Regions from separate parts of the Glutamicibacter sp. BW80 genome, predicted to be linked through region 2. Evidence: riboswitches for the same ligand, from Rfam matches in the RefSeq annotation. Region 2 holds a riboswitch; the other holds the start of a gene.
The links. Region 2 has a riboswitch for glycine ahead of gcvP (aminomethyl-transferring glycine dehydrogenase). Riboswitches for the same ligand answer to the same signal wherever they lie in the genome.

Region 1: it holds a riboswitch for glycine, as region 2 does, so the genes downstream of both, cycA (D-serine/D-alanine/glycine transporter) here and gcvP (aminomethyl-transferring glycine dehydrogenase) in region 2, are expected to answer to the same signal.

Annotation. Positions count from the first base shown of each region.
Region 1 is NZ_NRGV01000032.1:64,450-70,632, forward strand. Features, by position in the region: gene CIK76_RS10530 (NAD(P)/FAD-dependent oxidoreductase) at 1-1,738, shown strand, start outside; gene CIK76_RS10535 (SMP-30/gluconolactonase/LRE family protein) at 1,735-2,754, shown strand; gene cycA (D-serine/D-alanine/glycine transporter) at 2,822-4,321, opposite strand; glycine riboswitch at 4,674-4,771, opposite strand; gene CIK76_RS10545 (metallophosphoesterase) at 5,400-6,183, opposite strand, start outside.
Region 2 is NZ_NRGV01000015.1:19,294-25,476, forward strand. Features, by position in the region: gene CIK76_RS02525 (RNase H family protein) at 1-343, shown strand, start outside; gene CIK76_RS02530 (serine hydrolase domain-containing protein) at 402-1,550, shown strand; gene CIK76_RS02535 (SGNH/GDSL hydrolase family protein) at 1,547-2,338, shown strand; glycine riboswitch at 2,436-2,533, shown strand; gene gcvP (aminomethyl-transferring glycine dehydrogenase) at 2,699-5,545, shown strand; gene gcvT (glycine cleavage system aminomethyltransferase GcvT) at 5,555-6,183, shown strand, end outside.

The sequences.
Region 1 (6,183 bases), on a different contig from region 2:
CCGGCGCCGCCTCCGCGAAGACGGCGCGGCCCAGTACCGAAAAGCTGCCGGAGAATTCGGCTACTACGCCAAGGATCCTTACACGCCGTTTGCCGCACGCGCACCGTTGGCCGATCGTGTTGAAGCTCTGGTCATCGGTGGCGGATTTGGCGGCCTGCTCACCGGAGCCAACCTGCGCAAAGCCGGCGTTGAATCGATCCGCATGCTCGATGAAGCAGGAGATTTCGGCGGAACCTGGTACTGGAACCGCTATCCAGGAATCCACTGCGATATCGAGTCCTATGTCTACATGCCTCTGCTCGAAGAGGTCGGCTACATGCCCACCCGGCGCTACGCACCAGGCGAAGAGATCCGCCAGCATGCGGTAGCCATCGCCAAGAAGTTTGACCTCTATGCCGATACCGCCTTCCATACCCGAGTCACCTCGCTGACTTGGGATGAGGAGTGCTCGGAATGGATCATCGAAACCGACCGCAATGACAAGATGCGCGCAAAATTCGTGATCACCTCCTCCGGTACGTTGACTCAGCCGAAACTTCCGGGCATTGAAGGTATTGAAAACTTCAAGGGCCACACCTTCCACACCAGCCGCTGGGATTACGACTACACCGCAGGGGATGCCAACGGCGGGTTGACCGGACTCGGCGACAAGCGCGTTGCGGTGATCGGTACCGGTGCCACCGGGCTGCAAGCCATCCCGCACGTGGCGGAAAACGCCAAGCACACCTTCGTCTTCCAGCGCACGCCATCAACCGTGGATATCCGCGCCAACCGCGACACAGACCCGCACTGGGCCGCGTCGCTGGAACCGGGCTGGCAGAAAAAGCGCCAAGACAACTTCCTGGATATCATCTCCGGTGAGGACTTCGACGAGGACCTGATCCAAGACGGCTGGACCACCGTTCCGCAGCTGCAACGTGCCATGATTACCGGCAAAATCGACGAGTCGCTCAGCGCCGAAGAGCGCGAGCGCGCCGAAGAATTGCTGGACTTCGCCAAGCTGAATCAAATCCGTTCCCGCGTGGATGAGATCGTGGAAGATCCGCAGGCCGCGGAGAAGCTCAAGCCCTGGTACCGCTACATGTGCAAGCGCCCGGGCTTCTCGGACACCTATTTGCAGAGCTTCAACCGGAAGAACGTCACCCTGGTGGATACCGCCGAATACGGCGGAGTGACCCGCATGACGGAAAGCGCAATCGTTGTCGGCGACACCGAGTACGAGGTCGACTGCGTCATCTTCGCCACCGGCTTCGACGTCGGAGTATCCGGTGTCCTTTCCGGAACCATGCCAGTGTACGGCCGGGGCGGATTGCCATTGCTGCATGCTTGGGCCCAGGGCCCCAAGACCCTTCATGGGTTCCAATCCCATGGATACCCGAACCTGTTCCACCTCGGCGCCTTGCAAAATGCGAATTCGGTGAACTTCGTGCATATCTTGCAGGAGCAGGCGGAGCATCTCTCGGCGATAATACAGGCCGGACGCAGCGCAGGAGTGTCCATCATTGAGCCCTCGGTCGAGGAGCAAGAGGAATGGACCCGCACCATTCATGGCTCGGCGATCGACAACAGCAAATTCCAGTTGGAATGCACCCCCGGCTACTACAACAACGAAGGCAAGGCGCGTCCGAACCTGAACTCCTTTGGCCCTGGCCCGGTAGCGTTCGCGAAGCTGCTGAAGCAATGGCGCGAGAATGAACTGGAAGCCTACATCGCCCGTCACATAGAGGTGAACGCATGAGCGCCCGCGGCCGTTTGCTCCAAACCGGCGGACTCTTAACCGCATCCCTGTTGCTGCTCAGCGGCTGTGCCGCCGGTGGCACCGCCACTTCCTCCGCAGCAACGCAGCTAGTGGCAGAGGAATTCACGCAAGTCAGCGAAGTCCACGAAGCGACGGGTATGGCATTGCTCGAAGGCCCAACCTTCGGCGCTGACGGCCACCTCTATTTGGTGGACGTCGTCTCGGGACCGGGCGAGCCGAAACTGCTGAAGGTGGATGTGACGAGCAAGGAAGTCTCCAGCCTCTATACGGATGATTCCGGAGCCTATTCGTCGGCGCAGTTTTCCCCGAAGGATGGAAAGCTGTACCTGAGCGACATCGCCGGCGGAAGAATCATCAGCATGAATGCCGATGGCTCGGAGGCCGAAACCTTCTTTGCAGGGCAAGTAGATGGCAGGCGGGTGAGCCCGGATGACATCGCGTTCAACGAGGACGGTGATCTCTTTGTCAGCGACTTCACCGCATTCCCGGGCGTTCCGCTAGAAGCGGCCCAGGCCGGTCGCATCATCCGAATCGATGCCGACAGTGCCAAGGGCTCGGTGGTGGCCGAGGATCTGCCATCCACCAACGGGATTTCCTTCAACGAGGATTTCACCGCGCTGTGGCTCAGCCAGTATGCCGCGAACCGAATCGACCTGCTAAAGCTCAACGCGCAGGGCACGCAAGCGGCCGCCATCCACCCGGCGGTCTACGTCGATGGGGGAGAAGCGCAAGTGGATTCCAATGCGGTGGACGCGGCGGGCAACGTCTATCAGATGTTCGAGCATGACACGCGAGTTGATGTGTACAGTCCCAAGGGGCAACTGCTCGCGCAGGTGAAAATGCCAGAAGCTGCGCAGGGACTGGACTCGGCGACGAATATTGCCATCAAGCCCGGAACTACCGAAGGGTTCATCACCGTCAGCGGCGCAGCGGGCGGATTCATTTACACCTTTGAATCCTTGGCTGAGGGCATCCGACAAACCAACGGCGGCTAGCGACGCGGTCTCGGAGTAAAAAATAGATCGGCACCGCACCCCAAGCGGGGTGCGGTGCCTATTTCAGTTAATCTATGGACACGGTTTGCTTTTCGGATTCACCGGCTGCCTCGGTGGCTGCCGGGCCGTGGATGCGGAAGGCCCCGGCGTCTTCCTTCTCTACCGCGACCTTTGCCACGTGCGCGGCACGAAGCGCCACGTGCCCCGGTTTGCGCCGCACCACGCGGTATCCGATGGCCAGGCCGATGAACCACAGCGGGGTGACCAGCAGGGCTGACAACGTATCGCTCTGCGTGGTCAAGGCCCAGAGGATGAATCCGAAGAAGGCCAACACCACATAGGGCATGAAGGTGCCACCGGGCATCTTGAACTTGCTCTGCGCATGCAGGTGCGGACGGCGCTTGCGGTACACGAGGTAGCTGACCAGGATGATCGACCAGACGAACATGAAGCACAGGGCCGCTACGGTGGTGACCAGGGTGAAAGCAACCATCACCGAATCGCCGCTGTAGAGCAGCACCACTCCGGCCAGCAGGAACATGCAGGAGAACATCAGTGCGTTGCGCGGCACCTTGTTTTCGGACAACTGAGCGAAGGCCTTCGGTGCGTCGCCCTCAAGAGCCAAGCCGCGGATCATGCGGGAGGTCGAGTAGATGCCCGAGTTCGCGCTGGACGTCGCGCTGGTGAGCACCACGAAGTTGATGATGCCCGCCGCGCCGGCCAGCCCGGCCAAGGCGAACATGCCCACGAACGGGGATTCTCCGGCGGAGAACAGGCGCCATGGCTGAACGGCCATGAGGATGATGAGCGCACCCACGTAGAAGATCAGGATGCGGATGGGAATGGAATTGATGGCCTTGGGGAGGGTCTTCTCGGGGTCCTTGGTTTCGGCCGCGGTGGTGCCGACCAGCTCTATTCCCACGAATGCGAATACTGCAATCTGGAAACCTGCAACGAAGCCCATGAAGCCGGTCGGGAACATTCCGCCGTCGGCCCAGAGGTTGTTGAAGGAAGCGGTAGCATCATTGTGCCCGAAGCTGGTGATGACCATGACCAGGCCGACGACAATCAGCGCGCAGATGGCCACGATCTTGATCATGGAGAACCAGAACTCGGTTTCGCCGAAGGCCTTCACCGTGGCCAGATTCAGCACCAGCAACAACGCGATGCATGCGAGTGCCGGGATCCAAAGCGGAAGGTTCCCCCACCAGAAAGCGACGTAGTGTGCAATGGCCACCACGTCCGCGATACCCGTGACTACCCAGCAGAACCAGTAGGTCCAGCCGGTGAAAAACGCGGCCCACGGGCCGAGCAGGTCGCCTGCGAAGTCCGCGAAAGTCTTGTAATTCAGGTTCGAAAGCAGCAGTTCACCCATGGCACGCATGACGAAGAACAGCATGAAGCCGATAACCATGTATACGAAGATGACAGATGGTCCGGCGACCGAAATAGTTTTACCCGAGCCCATGAACAAGCCGGTGCCGATGGCACCGCCAATGGCGATGAGCTGGATATGACGGTTAGAGAGCCCGCGTTCGAGTTTGGGTGAAGAGCTGGTATCGCTCATGCTGCTGCCTTCCAGGAGTGGTGAGGTGCTTCGATGAGGTGCCATGGCGAACCACTAGGGGTTTCGCCACGTTGCGGCAGATCTACGTTCGCACTCGAACCGTCGGACTCCGCGGCAAGATTCTCCGCACCGAAACGTAGCGGACGAGGCCCATCTAGGGATCGCCCTGCACGAAGGTGGAGATAGTTTGCCAAGGGGAGAACTTTCGAATCGGGTGCGTACGGTGCGGCACTGTTCTTAGTTCCTCCCCAATCTGTTTGAAGACCTGAGAGTTTTCACCTCGATCCGGTGGGGATCGGAGGTTTGCTCCGTCGGTGAGCAAGGACTAGTCCTTGCTGCTTTCCAGATTCGCCTCGTCGTGGCGGTACGGGTGCCTGAGAGTTTCCCGGGGAGGAATTGCTCCTACGGCGCCCGCCCTTGGCTTGGGCGGGACTCTCCCGCCACGCGTCAACGGCGTACTGCTTGTGATTGCAGTCACAGTATGCCCAGCTCTTTTCTGCTTGCGCAAACCGGCATGGAGTTTATTGCATGAGCAATCCATGGCTTGCTCATGCCTGAGCCCGGTATTGGGCGGTTTTGGGGGAGATGCCCGTTTTAAATATGAAGCGTTTTGTTGTCGAGTACGAGCGGCGCCACCGGATGATGACTTGCAGATACTTAGACGAGAGAGAAATTTACTGGTCAGAAAGCGGGGAGCATATTCGTGGATCAGCTTTAGGACGAAATAAGTATGAAAACTTTTGCGGCGGCTTCCTGAAAAATTGTTCTGGATGTTGGCTGCGCAAGCCGACGTTGTTTCGTTTTCATCCGATGCTGCGCGCGAAGCGGCGGCCTCGGTGCAGCCCTTGCCACCGTATTCTCCGGGCTTCGTACCTGGAGTCGAGGCGCCGGCCCGAGCAATCTGCAGGCAATTAAAAACCGGAGCCCAGCCAATGGCTGGGCTCCGGTTCATCACTCGCACCTTTGAGGAAGGTAGTTACCACTCTAGGGGCGGCAACTGTTTGGCTACTGTGTGCGCGGTGCCTATTCGCTTTGCATGCCGAGCGGTTATGCCACGGGCGCCGCTTCGTCGACGAAATCAGCCGGTGAAGGGAACGCGCTCCCAGCTGAGAATTTCTGCACCCTGTGCCGAGTTCGGCGCAACGCTCACGCGCAGCCACTCGCTTGAGGTTGCGGCACCCTCGACGGTGACCCGCTGCAAATTCGGAACCGGGTCGACACCGTAGACCTCTAGCCACGGTGAACCGGCGGCCAGCGGCGCATCTTCGTTGAACACGTGGCTGTCGCCATTGACCAGATACACCGGTCCGCCGAAGGCCGCTGATTCGTTGGCTAGGGCTTCGACAAACGACTTGAAGCCTGAAACGGATTCGGGGTTTGCCAGGGAATCATCCTCGAACCCCGGGGTGAACATATCTGCCTGGGTCATCACCACTACGGCGCGCGCCTGGGATCGTTTCGCATTGGCGAAGGTTTCGGCCAGTTGGTCGAGGTTTGCTTCGGTGCGCAGCGCGACTTCTTCCAGCTGTTCGGAAGTTGGTGCGGTCAGTCCGAGTCCAGCCCACGGGGCCAGGGAGTTATTGGATCCCTGGACGTTCACCACGGAGAAGGCGACACGGTTCTTCGTGAATTGGACGTTTTCCGGTAAACCGATGTCCGCCTGGGAATCTACCTGCATGGTGCCGCCCAGGGTCTTGTTTTCGACCGGGAAGAACATTTCACGCAGGGTATCCAATCGCTCCAGCGGGTTGTAGCCGCCGTTGTTGGCCCGGTGGCAGTCGACCCATTCGTTGTCGCCCGGGGTGAATACCAGCGGAGTTTGAAGCCGATCCAGTTCCTCCTTGACCAGGCTCAGGCGTTCG
Region 2 (6,183 bases):
CACCGTCTTCGAATTGGAGCAGGGTCTGCTCGACGCGCAGGTGCGCGCGAACTTCACCGAGGTCAGCGATTTTCTGCACCCGAGCTACCAGGAAGTCTGCCGTGACGGTTCGCTGCTGGATGTCTCCACCGTGCGCTCGATCCTCGACGCCGGCGGTGCGCTTCCGGCCACCGGTCCGGTGCAGCTGCTCACCGCGCGTCCGCTGGATTCCAAGCTGGTGCTGATCGCCTACCGGATGAGCCCGGAAGGCTCGCAGGTTTTGGTCTGCTCCTCGTGGTGGCAGCAGACGGAGCGGGGCTGGAAATTGCGTTTCCGCCAGGAAACAGTCGAGAGCCACGCCTAGATTTTTGCCCTTTCGCACTAGTGTTAGTTGACAAGCAGCAAGCACTTTAAGGATTTTCATGGATTCGGTCATTACAGAAGATTTCGCGCCCCTCGCCGAAGCGCTTGACGCCCGAGCGGCGGAAGAAGAGGGCTATTCGGCCCAGCTCGCGATTTATCACCGCGGGCAGCTGGTGCTCAGCCACGCGGTCGGCGATCATCTCGCCGGCGACGCGGTGACCTGCGTCTTCTCCTGCACCAAGGGCCTGGGGGCGCTGGTCATCGCGATGCTGATTCAGGACGGCTTGCTCGATCCGGCCAAGCCGATCGGAACCTACTGGCCCGAATTCGCCAGCGGCGGCAAGCAGCGCCTGACCCTGGGCGAAGTGCTCAGCCACCAAGCCGGCGTGCTCGGCGTCCCCGGGGGAGTTCCAAGCGAGGTTCTGCTCAACTCGGCCGAATACGCCAAGGTGCTGGCCTCGATGCCGAGCATCTGGCCGCAGGGACAGAATATCGTCGGCTACCACGCCATCACCATGGGCGTACTCATGGAAGAACTGGTACGCCGGGTCACCGGCCAGGAACTCAAAGAAGTCTACGAACAGCGCATCCGCAAGCCGCTGGGAGTCGACGCCTTCATCGGCCACGGCGCAGAACTCGAACCGCGCTACCGCGACGTGCTGCCCGCGCTGGATGAAGCACCTGCCTTCATGGACCCGTTCTCGCCGTCCGGGCTCTCGGTCAACTCCACCTCGGGCTTCGCCCTGGAATCCGGACCGGTGTACAACTGGCACGAACTGGCGAACTCGCCACAGGTCCGGCAGCTGGGTCCCGCCTCCATGGGCGCGGTGGCCAACGCCCAGGCGCTCGCCGGGATCTACGCCGCGTCCTTCGGCGCGGTGCCGGAGCTCGGCGCCACCGAGGGGCTGCTCAGCGCAGATACCTGGGCCGAGGTTTCCACCGAACTCGTCTACGGACCGGACCGCACCAACGGTCAGTTGCAGGCCTTCGCCGTCGGTTTCATGAAACCCACCGCGCGCAAGGACTACGGCTCGATCTTCGCCTATGGGCATGACGGGGCGAATTCGTCGCTGGCCTTCGCCGACCCGGCCTACCAGCTGGGCTTCGGCTACATCCCTTCGCGCAATGAAGGAGAAAAGGATATCTCGACCGGCGTGCGCCTGAGCCAGCTGGCCCGCCAGCTCATCTTGGCCAAGGGAGCGAAATGAAATTCCTTGCATTAGGGGATTCCTTCACCGAAGGTGTCGGAGATATCAGCATGGTGCGCCCTAACCGGGTGCGCGGTTGGGCCGACCGGGTGGCCGAGGTGCTGGGCACCCAGGGCGACTGGGAATACGCGAACCTTGCCATTCGCGGCAAGAAGATCTCCCAGGTCATCAACCAGCAGCTCGACGCCGGGCTGGCGTTGGAACCCGATCTGGTGACCATCTATGCAGGGGGCAACGACATTCTGCGCCCCAGCGCCGATCTGGACGCGCTCATGCGCGGTTATGACGGGATGGTCCGCCGATTTGCCGAGTCCGGCAGCACCGTGGTGCTGTTCACCGGGTTCGACACCGTGGATTCCCCGCTATTCAACAAGACCCGTCCGCGGACCGCCATCTACAACGAGAAGATCCGCGAAATCGCTGACACCCATGGTGCGCTGGTGGCCGACTACTGGCGCTGGCGGGAATTCTCGGACCTGCGCTATTGGGCGGGGGACCGGCTGCATATGAACGAATTCGGCCACGCGTTGATGGCGCGCAAGGTGCTCGAACTGCTCGGCAGGCACGGCATCGTTGAGCCCGAATGGGCCGGGCAGATCAATCTTCCGGGGTTGCCGCAGCTGCCGGTCAACTCCCGTGGCGAGAGATTACGCGAGGATATGGGCTGGGTGAAGGAGCATTTGGGACCCTGGATCAAGCGCCGGCTGACGGGCACGTCCTCGGGAGACTCCTTGCCAGCGAGATATCCCGCCTATGTAAAACTCGCTCAAGGCTCCAGTGCAAGTTAATTTGTGAATCTAACCGAGCCGCCGGTCTTGGATAGAAGCATGCGGTGCAGGTAAGATGGTGATGTGTTTTGGATCATCAGATCCACGGCACAGCCTTCGACGGATGGCGGGAGAGACCCGTTCACACCATGGATGGGCGCCGTAGGAGCAATTCCTCCCCAGGAAACTCTCAGGCCCCCGTACCGCCATCACGAGGCAACTCTGGAAAGAAACCGGCCCGTTCCGGTTCACCGAAGGTGCAAGCGCCCGGCTTTGTAGGTCGGATGCGTAAAACTCTCAGGTTATGCAACAGGGATGGGGAGGGACAGAGACCTTCCTTTGGCATGCGCCAAGACAGATCCCCCTGGAGATAACTGCACCATGACTATTACGCAGACCTCGGCATCAACGAGTAGCGAATTCGTGTCCCGCCACATTGGCCCACGTCCGGCCGATGCAAACCACATGCTCCAGACGCTGGGTTACTCCAGCCTCGACGAGCTGATCGACACCGCAGTTCCGGCCGACATCCGCCAGGGTGCGGCATTGGATCTTCCTGCTGCCCTGAGCGAAACCGAAGCGTTGGCTCACCTGCGCAACCTGGCATCCAAGAACGTGATGAAGACCCAGATGATCGGCCAGGGCTTCTACGACACCTTCACGCCAGCGGTGATTCGCCGCAACATCGTGGAAAACCCGGCCTGGTACACCGCCTACACCCCGTACCAGCCAGAAATCTCCCAGGGCCGCCTCGAAGCGCTGCTGAACTTCCAGACCATGGTCATGGACCTGACCGGCCTGCCCATCGCCAACGCCTCGATGCTCGATGAGTCCTCATCGGCGGCCGAAGCCGTGCTGATGATGCGCCGTTCGAATAAGAAGAAGGCCAGCGGCAAGACCGTGCTGGACTCGAACATCTTCCCGCAGACCATCAAGGTCATCGAAGGCCGCGCCGACGCGCTCGGCTTCGAAATCGAAGTTGTTGACCTCTCCCAGGGTCTGCCGGAAGGCGACATCTCGGGTATCGTGCTCCAGCAGCCGGGCAACGACGGCTCGATTGCCGACCACAAGCAGATCATCGCCGCCGCCAAGGACGCCGGCGCGATGGTCACTGTCATCGCCGACCTGCTCTCGCTGACCATGATCACCCCTCCCGGTGAACAGGGCGCGGATATCGCAGTGGGCAACACCCAGCGCTTCGGGGTGCCGCTGTTCTTCGGCGGACCGCACGCTGCCTACCTCGCCGTCGGCGCGGGCCTGCAGCGCTCGATGCCCGGGCGCCTGGTCGGTGTCTCCACCGATGACGCCGGCACCCCAGCCTACCGCCTGGCACTGCAGACTCGCGAGCAGCACATCCGCCGCGAGAAGGCCACCTCCAACATCTGCACCGCACAGGCGCTGCTGGCCATTTGCGCCTCGATGTATGGCGTCTACCACGGCCCGGCGGGCCTGAAGCAGATCGCGACCCGGGCGCACAACCACGCTCGCGTCATCGCCAGCTCGCTGGTTTCCGGCGGCTTCACCCTGGCGTCCGACTCCTTCTTCGACACCGTTGTGGTCAACGTCGAGAACGCGGAAGCGGTCATCGCCAAGGCGGCCGAAGCCGGCATCAACCTGCGCAAGGTTTCCGAAACCCAGGTGGGCATCTCCACCGATGAGGCAACCACCGCGGATATCGTGCGCACCCTGGTCGAGGTCTTCGGCGTTGAGCTGTCCGTACCGGAGGGCTTCGAGATCCCCGAGGCGCAGGTGCGCACCAGCGCCTACATGACCCACCCGATCTTCAACACCATCTCCTCCGAGACCCAGATGATGCGCTACCTGCGTCGCCTCTCGGACCGCGACCTGGCCTTGGACCGCACCATGATCCCACTGGGCTCATGCACCATGAAGCTGAACTCGGCCGCCGAGATGGAATCCATCACCTGGCCGGAGTTCGCCACGATCCACCCCTACGTTCCCGCCGAGCAGTCCATCGGCTGGCGCGAACTGATCACCGACCTCGAAGGCCGGTTGACCGCCATCACCGGTTACGCCGGCATCTCGATCCAGCCCAACGCCGGCTCGCAGGGCGAATACTCCGGGTTGCTTGCCATCTCCGGCTACCACGCCTCGCGCGGCGAATCCCAGCGCGACGTCTGCCTGATCCCGGCTTCGGCCCACGGCACCAACGCGGCTTCGGCCGTGCTGGCAGGGATGAAGGTCGTCGTGGTGAAGACCGCAGCGGACGGCACCATCGACGCAAACGACCTGGATGCCAAGATCGAGGCCAACAAGGACGTCCTGTCGGCCATCATGATCACCTACCCATCCACCCACGGGGTCTACGACGCCGACGTGCGCGAGGTCTGTGACAAGATCCACGCCGCGGGCGGCCAGGTCTACATCGACGGCGCGAACATGAACGCCCTGGTGGGCCTCGCGCAGCCGGGCCAGTTCGGCGGCGACGTCAGCCACCTGAACCTGCACAAGACCTTCTGCATCCCGCACGGCGGTGGCGGACCGGGTGTCGGCCCGGTCGCTGTCGCCGAGCACCTGGTGCCATTCCTGCCCGGCGACGCTTCGGGCAGCTACACCGAACGCGACGGTGTGCCGGTAGTGTCCACCGCTTTCGGCTCCGCCGGCGTGCTGCCGATCTCCTGGGCCTACATCGCGATGATGGGTGGCGACGGGCTGACCGAAGCAACCAAGACCGCGATCCTGAACGCAAACTACATTGCCAAGCGCCTGAACGAGTACTTCCCGATCCTGTTCACCGGCAACAAGTCCCTGGTGGCCCACGAGTGCATCCTGGACCTCCGCGAACTGACCGCGAAAACCGGTGTGACCGCAGAAGACGTGGCCAAGCGCCTGATCGACTTCGGATTCCACGCACCAACGCTGTCCTTCCCGGTCTCCGGCACCCTGATGGTGGAGCCAACCGAGTCCGAGGACCTGGCGGAAATCGAACGCTTCATCGAAGCGATGATCACCATCCACCAGGAAATGCAGGAAGTGCTGTCCGGGGTCTACACCATCGAAGAGTCGCCGCTGCGCAACGCACCGCACAGCGCCACCGCGCTGATCTCCAGCAATTGGGACCGCAAGTACAGCGTCGAGCAGGCCGCCTTCCCGGTAGCCAGCCTCAAGCGGGACAAGTACTTCCCGGCCACCGGGCGCATCGACGGCGCAGCCGGTGACCGAAACCTGATCTGCTCCTGCCCAGCTCCTGAAGCCTTCGAAGACTAGGACATCGCGATGACTGAGACAAGCACCGATATCAAGCACACCGCGCTGCACGGCAAGCATGCCGAGCTTGGCGCTTCGTTCACCGACTTCGGCGGCTGGGATATGCCGCTGAAGTATGGTTCGGAACTTGCCGAGCACAAGGCCGTGCGTTCCACCGCGGGCCTGTTCGACCTGTCCCACATGGGCGAGGTATGGCTCACCGGTCCCCAGGCCGGCGAGGCGTTGAACACCGCGCTGGCCGGCAACCTGTCCATCATGAAGGTCGGCAAGGCGAAGTACTCGCTGATCCTCAACGAAGCGGGCAAGATCCTTGACGACTTGATCGTCTACCGCCTCGGCGAAGAGCGCTTCCTGGTCGTGCCAAACGCCGGCAACGCGCCGGTTGTGGCGGCCGCACTGGCCGAGCGCGCAGCAGGTTTCGACGTCGTGGTGGATGACGCCTCGGCACGCACCTCGCTGATCGCTGTACAGGGCCCGAACGCCGAGGCGATCGTGGCATCGCTGGCGGCGGATGAGCAGACCGCAGCCGCGGTGCAGGAACTGAACTACTACGCGGCCATCGAAGTGGTTCTCGGCGGAATCGACGTGCTGCTGGCCCGCACCGGCTACACCGGCGAAGACGGCTTCGAGCTGATCAT